Linked DNA regions of Cohnella abietis. The protein of the gene in region 2 interacts with the protein of the main gene of each other region in a pairwise test. Links are inferred from orthologs where the notes say so. Each region holds a gene or a part of one and is shown on either strand. Other genes may lie near its edges.

Region 1 (3,435 bases), 2.1 Mb from region 2 along the record:
ATGCAAGATCTTAACGCGGCTTCCGTTGAAGCAGCTATGCGTATGATCGAAGGAACTGCTCGCAGCATGGGCGTTGTAATCGAAGACTAATCGTTTGCAGCTGATATGGCTGACTAACGTAACGCGGTTCCTAGAACCGCTTGTGGGAGGAAACTTCCGTTAAAACCACAAAGGAGGAGAACAACTTGGCTAAACACGGTAAGAAATATGCAGAGTCCGTTAAGCTGATCGATCGCGATGCTACCTACGAATCGTTGGAAGCAATCGAGCTCGTGAAGAAAGCGGCAACAGCTAAATTCGACGAAACTGTTGAAGCGGCTGTCCGTCTCGGCGTTGATCCGAGAAAGCAAGATCAAGCTGTACGTGGCGTAGTCGTCCTGCCTCACGGCACCGGCAAAACGCAACGCGTTCTCGTATTCGCAAAAGGCGACAAGCTGAAGGAAGCTGAAGCTGCTGGCGCGGATTATGTAGGAGACGCAGACCTCATCGCTAAAATCCAACAAGGATGGTTCGAGTTCGACGTTTGCGTTGCAACTCCGGACATGATGAGTGAAGTCGGTAAGCTTGGCCGTATTCTCGGGGGTAAAGGTTTGATGCCTAACCCTAAAGCAGGCACTGTAACGAATGATGTTGCAAAAGCCATCGCTGAGATTAAAGCCGGTAAAATCGAATATCGTCTCGACAAAGCAGGTCAAATCCATGCACCAATCGGAAAGGTTTCGTTCGATTCTGAGAAATTGAATGAAAACCTTAATGCTCTGATTGAGGCATTGAGCCGTGCTAAACCCGCATCTTCCAAGGGCATTTACCTGAAGAACATCTCGATCTCTTCGACGATGGGACCAGGCGCTCGTGTAAATGCGTCCGTTTATCGCTAAACCGATCGCTCCTAGGAGCTCGGACGGTAAAAACTGTCTTTGACATTGGCAAGCCCTAGTGGTAAGCTAATAAAGCTGAAATTGAATATGGATACCGTAGACCGTAGGTGCGACACATAACCTTTAACCGTTATGCAAGCTTAATTCCCTACCGAGGTGTGTGGATAGAGTTTTCCTCTTTTGCAAAGTGCGCTGCATTTTGATAATAGAGTAAGATCACGTCATGCCTTCGCGAATCTGCGGAGGCATTTCTTTATGCCTCCCAGACTATTGCGAGATAAATATACGGTAATGCCAAGACTTAGGAGGTGTACACAATGGCAAATGCGAAAATCATTCAGGCAAAAGAGCAAGAGGTTGAGGTTATTGCGACTAAGCTACGCGAAAGCAACTGTACGGTTATTGCTGACTATCGTGGCTTGAACGTGGCGCAAGTAACACAGCTTCGTAAACAATTGCGTGAAGCCGGCATTGAATTCCAAGTGTTGAAAAACTCTTTGGTTAGCCGTGCTGCTGCAAATGTTGAATTGAACGAGCTTGAGTCTATCTTAACTGGACCTACTGCTATTGCTTTCGGTAAAGATGTTGTTGCTCCAGCGAAAATCATTAGTGATTTTGCTCGGAAAAACGATGCTCTTAAAGTTAAAGGCGGCGTAGTTGAAGGTCGTTTTGTTGATGCAGCTCAAGTTAAAGCACTTGCAGAGCTTCCGTCCCGCGATGGATTGCTTTCCATGTTGCTCAGCGTCCTGCAAGCACCAGTTCGCAACTTCGCACTCGCTGTCAAAGCGGTTTCGGAGAAGAACGAAGCAAGCGCGTAAGACAACTGATTATCAAAAAAAGAAGATCATATGATCTCAAATAATGGAGGATACTACAATGAGCAAAGAAGCAATCTTAGAAGCCATTAAAGGCATGACTGTTCTTGAATTGAACGATCTAGTTAAAGCAATCGAAGAAGAATTTGGTGTTACTGCTGCAGCTCCAGTTGCTGCTGGTGGCGCTGTTGCTGCTGCTGAAGTTGAAGAACAATCCGAATTCGATGTTGTTCTTATCGAAGCTGGTGCTTCCAAAATCAACGTTATCAAGGCTGTTCGCGAAATCACAGGTCTTGGCCTGAAAGAAGCGAAAGATCTTGTAGACAACGCTCCAAAAGCAATCAAAGAAAAAGTAGCTAAAGAAGAAGCAGATGCTGTTAAAGCTAAGCTTGAAGAAGCTGGCGCTAAAGTAGAAGTTAAGTAAGAAGCGGATCATCAAACCCCTTGAAGATTTTCTTCGAGGGGTTTGTTCGTGTATAAACATGATAATGCTAAAGAAAGCGATCTAATCCGTAACTTTGGAGGAGCTTGGGTGAACGATCATTACTATTCGAATAAGCCTCAATCGGCAAGTAACCGTCAAGACTTCGAAACATTGCTTCGCGGGTTTAAGCTTCGATTGACGTCGGATGCTGGCGTGTTTTCGCGGGACGGGGTGGACTATGGCAGCCGGGTACTCATCGAGGGTATGGAATTTCCAAGTGATGCTAAGGTTCTGGATATCGGTTGCGGCTACGGACCGATCGGATTAATTGCTGCCCGCCTTGCGCCGCAAGGACATGTTACGCTTATCGACATTAATGAGCGCGCTGTTGAGTTGGCCAAACACAATGCAAAGGTGAATGGGGTACATAATGTATCCTTTGCATATAGCGACCTTTTCTCTGCTGTTGAAGCCGAAACCTTCGATGTAATTTTGTCCAACCCCCCCATTCGAGCGGGCAAAGCAGTTGTACATCAATTGCTAGAGCAATCTTGGGCACGGCTGAATCCTGGCGGGAAGACGTGGGTTGTAATTCAAAACAAGCAAGGAGCTCCAACGGCTAGAGCGAAGCTAGAAGAAGTGTATGGAGAAGATGAGGTTGTTGAAGTAGGTAAAGACAAGGGATTTAGACTTTACTGCTGCACACGCAAGTAAAAATAATTAAGATTTGACTTGACATTTCTGCTGTGGTATTATTAAAAAATGTCAGTATTAGGATGGGCTAATTGTCTTTAACACATTAAACCTGTATGCCCTATTCCATTCCTAGAATAAATTCACTCTAATTGACGTATAATGGGTTTGTTTTGGGGTAAAGGCAGGATGAGTTGCCATTGTGCCGCCAACCGGCGCATAAGGGCTTTTCTTTATTTTTGTGTTGAAGCAGACTTAAGGGGTGAGGTTAAGTTGGCAGGACATCTTGTTCAGTATGGTCGCCGTGCACGGCGCAGCTACGCCCGCATTAATGAAGTGTTGGAAGTCCCGAACCTGATCGAAATCCAACAACAATCGTACCAGAAGTTTTTGGACGAGGGCTTGCGGGAAATTTTTCAGGATATTTCGCCAATTTCGGATTTTACCGGCAACTTAGTTTTGGAGTTTATCGACTATAGCTTAGGTGATCCGAAATATTCAGTTGATGAATCGAAAGAACGCGATGTAACTTACGCAGCTCCACTTCGTGTTAAGGTTCGTTTGCTCAACAAGGAAACAGGCGAAGTTAAGGAACAAGAAGTATTTATGGGTGATTTTCCGCTCA
Region 2 (4,149 bases):
TTACCCATCAGAATCAATGTAATTAACACAGAGCTTGTCTCGTAATACATGTCGACTTGATGATGATGGCTACCTATGGATTGTATCGTTAAGTAAAGACTGTAGAAATAAGCAGCAGAAGTTCCTAGAGCAACAAGAACATCCATATTCGCACTTCCATTACGCAAAGCTTTATAGGCTCCAACATAAAACTGCCAGCCTATAATGAACTGAACAGGAGTAGCAAGCGTCAGCTGAAACCAAGGATTCATGAATAATTCTGGTACCCAAATCCATGATGTAAAAGAGAAGTGACCAACCATCGCCCACAGTAGCGGAAGAGACAAGAGAACCGAAACCAGTAGCTTAAGCTGCTGCCTGCGTACCTCTTTCTTCCTATCTGCGCCAATGTCCCTCTGCTCCTCCTTCTCTTTGGCGTGATAGCCTAGCTGCTCCACCTTCTTAATTAAATCGGGAAGTGAAACAGATGAAGCACTATATTGTACTTGAGCAGTTTCAAGCGCCAAATTTACTGTAGCCAGGGAAACCCCCTCAAGCTTGTTTAACCCTTTCTCAATCCGATTCGCACAAGCGGCACAAGTCATTCCAGTAATCTGCAGAGAAGCTTGCTGTCCGCTATTTGAAGAATTCATTGTGTCTGTACTCATAATGATCAGCCTCGCTCACTTCATACCCACTAGGGGTATATTTTATTGTAAAAAAAGAGGCCATCAACGATGACCCCGAATGTAATTAGACAATATCGTACCCTTGATCCTCGATAGCCTCTTTAATCGCTTCTACAGTTGTTGTAGCTTCGTCGTAGCTAATCGAGACAGAACCTTTGGAAAGATCCACTTTAGCCTCTGCACCTAGGTTTTTCATCGCACCTTCTACTGAGCTTACGCAATGACCACAGGACATTCCTTGTACGTTTAATGTAATATTTGACATCTATTATCCCTCCAAAATGTATTATTTCATTAATTTATTAACCGTAATCAGCAATTCATCAATGACCTCGTGATCACCAGACTGGATTCTATCGACAACGCAGCTTTTCATGTGACCTTCAAGCAGTAGCTTTCCAACGCTATTAAGCGCTGACTGGGCAGCGGCAATCTGATTCAGTACGTCATCACAATAAGTATCCTTTTCAATAAGTCCTTTAATCCCGCGAATCTGTCCTTCAACCCGATTCAATCTTGAAATGAGATTCGACTTCATTTTATCCGAATGATGGCTTTTTCTTTCCTGATCCTTATCATTCGAATTGGCAGAACAATGATCATCGTGAGCATTTTGAACATTGTCTACTTTGTGCTCTTCAGCCATATGTGACCACCTCACAATCCCATTCTAATATACCCCCACGGGGTATGTCAAGTGGCGAAAAACTAATATCCTGCTTTTAGCCTACGCTCTCATTAATTGATTTCTCACTATTATGTCACACATTGTAAACTTGTATGTTGACTATGTATGCGCAACACTCTAAAATATAAAAATAAAGCGATAAATGACAACGTGCCTAGAAACACGGCGGAAGAGAAAGGAACCTCTTTTTCTTCCGCCCTTCTGTGTTCCAAATCAATTTTTGAAAGGTGAATATGATTATGAACCAATACCAAATTCTACTCTTCTATAAATATGTACCCATTACAGATGCCGAGATTTTCGCCGCAGAGCATCTTCAATATTGCAAAGAGCTTGGAATTAAAGGGCGTATATTAATAGCTGACGAAGGAATCAACGGAACGTTATCGGGAACGATTGAACAAACCGAGCGTTATATGGCAGACATTCAGAAGAATCCTCTTTTCTCTGATATTGTCTTTAAAATAGATCCGTCTGAAGGTCACTCATTTAAGAAGCTATTCGTACGCTACAAGCAAGAATTAGTCACACTTCGATACCACAAGAAGCTTAATCCAAATACCGACGGTGGTGGAAGACTTAAACCGAAGGAATTTCACGAGTATATGCAAAGAGACGATGTTATTATTCTGGATGGAAGAAGCGATTATGAATATGACCTCGGCCATTTCCGTAATGCGATCAAGCCGGATGTAGATTCATTCCGTGAATTCCCTGAATGGATTCGTGAAAATTTTGCCGAGCATAAGGATAAGCAGATTCTAACCTACTGTACAGGCGGCATCCGATGCGAAATGCTCACTGCTGTTCTCATCAATGAAGGATTTAAAGATGTTTTCCAGCTGGATGGCGGCATTGTAACGTATGGTCAAGACCCTGAAGTTCAGGGCAAAGGCTTTGACGGCAATTTGTACGTCTTTGATGAGCGGGTTTCCGTGCGGATTAATCAGACCGATGAGCATATTCTTGTTGGGGAATGTCATCATTGTGCTAAGCCAACAGATCGATATATTAATTGCGAAGACGATACCTGCCATCTACAGCATCTCGTTTGTGAAGAGTGTGAGACGACAAAGCTTGGTTATTGCTCAACAGATTGTGAAGAACATGATAGAGCAGCAGTTGCCTCATCGAGTTAATAACATTGGTAGAATCAGGTGGTGGTAGAAGTGAATGCTGAGCAGGATTTGTCTACCCGAGAGAGAATTATGCAGATGCTCAAAACGATGGGCGAGCTAAGCACGAAGGATATTACCGCCCAGCTAGGGATAACAGGTATGGCCGTTCGACGTCATATTTCCGCTCTGGAGCGAGACGAGCTTATTGAATCCACAACAGTTAGGCTGCCGATGGGTAGACCTACAGCTGTCTATCGCTTATCTGCGAAGGCAGAGGATTTTTTTCCGAAAAAATACCACGCGGTTGCACTCGACCTCCTCTCAGAGCTTGAAGGCGACTCAGGCCAAGAGATGGTTAATCGGTTGTTTGATCTTAGGAAAATATCTTTGTTGAAGAAGCTGGAAAATAAAATGCAGGGTCGCGATCTTGAAGGTAAGGTAGCTATGCTTTCCGATATTCAGAACGAGAACGGGTATATGGCTTCTTGGGAGAAGAGCGGTCATGAGGAGTATATTCTAACTGAATATAATTGTCCGATCTATCAAGTTGCCAACAAGTATAATCATGCCTGTAGCTGCGAGCTAAGCCTGTTCAAATCTCTGCTCGATGCCAAGGTGGAACGATCTGATTGTTTGGCCAAAGGCGGCAGCAAGTGTGTTTACCACATTCGGGCGTAAGCATATAAAAAAGCATTCCAAAAGTGATCAACTTCTGGAATGCTTTTTTTATATCGATTGAGCACACACCCTAAGCCCTTTAGCTTCTATTTACCTTCAGTCTAATCTCCACGCATGTTCCTTCCCCAAGCTTGCTGCTGATAACTATTGTCCCTTTGTGGTTGGCGATAATACGTTGACTTACCATAAGTCCGAGACCGTTGCCGGAAGGCTTAGTCGTAAAGAACGGCTCACCCAAGCGAGGCATCTCCTCAGTGGAAATTCCGCGACCTTGATCGATGATCCTAATGACAACAGCTTCATCCGACTGAACATAATGCAGCTTAACAGTAATTATTCCACCAGTAGGCATCGCTTCTATAGCATTCTTAAAAATATTAAGAAATACCTGCTTTAATTGATTCACTTCACAAGCAATTAGCGGAATATCTTGCTCGAACGATGTTTCGAAATGAACATTGATAAAGCTTGCATGCGAATCGAGCAACGAAATCATATCATTAAGTATGTTTCGAATATCGGCTTGTTCATATTCGCTGACTTGTGGTTTAGCTAGCACTAAAAACTCGCTAACGATAAAGTTAATTCTATCCAGCTCAGATAACATAATATCTAAATGAGTATCTGATAAAGAGCCTTGCTGTTTGTTTAGCTGTACGAACCCCCTTAATGTTGTCAGCGGATTGCGAATTTCATGAGCGACTCCGGCTGCAAGCTGTCCAACAACAGATAGCTTCTCCGATCGGCGTATAACCTCTTCCGTTTGTTTACGCGCCGTTATGTTTCTTGAAATTTCAGCTACAGCTACGATTACCCCTTTCACATCGTGAATCGGGGATACCGTTATACTGACTTCTATAGATTCACCGCTTTTTATATGACGAATGGTTTCATAATCTGCTACTGATTTCCCTTGACCTATACTCTCTAGTATGTCCTCATACTCCTTGAGCTGCGCTTCCGGAATGTGTGACAGAACCCTGCCCAGAACCTCAGA

Evidence for each region. Proteins that work in one complex are often made in the same cells at the same time.
Region 1: the proteins of trhO (region 2) and rplL interact in binary tests that used the Escherichia coli proteins (3 or more experiments, as listed by UniProt). The link is inferred for Cohnella abietis from one-to-one orthologs.

The regions. Positions count from the first base shown.
Region 1 is NZ_AP019400.1:6,151,936-6,155,370, reverse strand. What follows is about bases 661-3,435. They hold rplL (50S ribosomal protein L7/L12), read left to right. Parts: upstream 661-1,754; coding sequence 1,755-2,117; downstream 2,118-3,435. Other genes in these bases: rpoB (DNA-directed RNA polymerase subunit beta), read left to right, coding at 3,084-3,435; KCTCHS21_RS27015 (class I SAM-dependent methyltransferase), read left to right, coding at 2,226-2,831; rplJ (50S ribosomal protein L10), read left to right, coding at 1,196-1,696; rplA (50S ribosomal protein L1), read left to right, coding at 661-878. Outside these bases: rplK (50S ribosomal protein L11), read left to right, coding at 1-90; more of rplA, read left to right, coding at 186-660. UniProt on the Escherichia coli protein: The binding site for several of the GTPase factors involved in protein synthesis (IF-2, EF-Tu, EF-G and RF3). Is thus essential for accurate translation.
Region 2 is NZ_AP019400.1:4,052,379-4,056,527, forward strand. The notes cover bases 714-3,542. They hold trhO (oxygen-dependent tRNA uridine(34) hydroxylase TrhO), read left to right. Parts: upstream 714-1,589; coding sequence 1,590-2,495; downstream 2,496-3,542. Other genes in these bases: KCTCHS21_RS17635 (copper ion binding protein), read right to left, coding at 733-933; KCTCHS21_RS17640 (metal-sensitive transcriptional regulator), read right to left, coding at 955-1,314; KCTCHS21_RS17650 (helix-turn-helix transcriptional regulator), read left to right, coding at 2,526-3,152; KCTCHS21_RS17655 (ATP-binding protein), read right to left, coding at 3,232-3,542. In the rest of the region: KCTCHS21_RS17630 (heavy metal translocating P-type ATPase), read right to left, coding at 1-647; more of KCTCHS21_RS17655, read right to left, coding at 3,543-4,149. UniProt on the Escherichia coli protein: Catalyzes oxygen-dependent 5-hydroxyuridine (ho5U) modification at position 34 in tRNAs, the first step in 5-carboxymethoxyuridine (cmo5U) biosynthesis.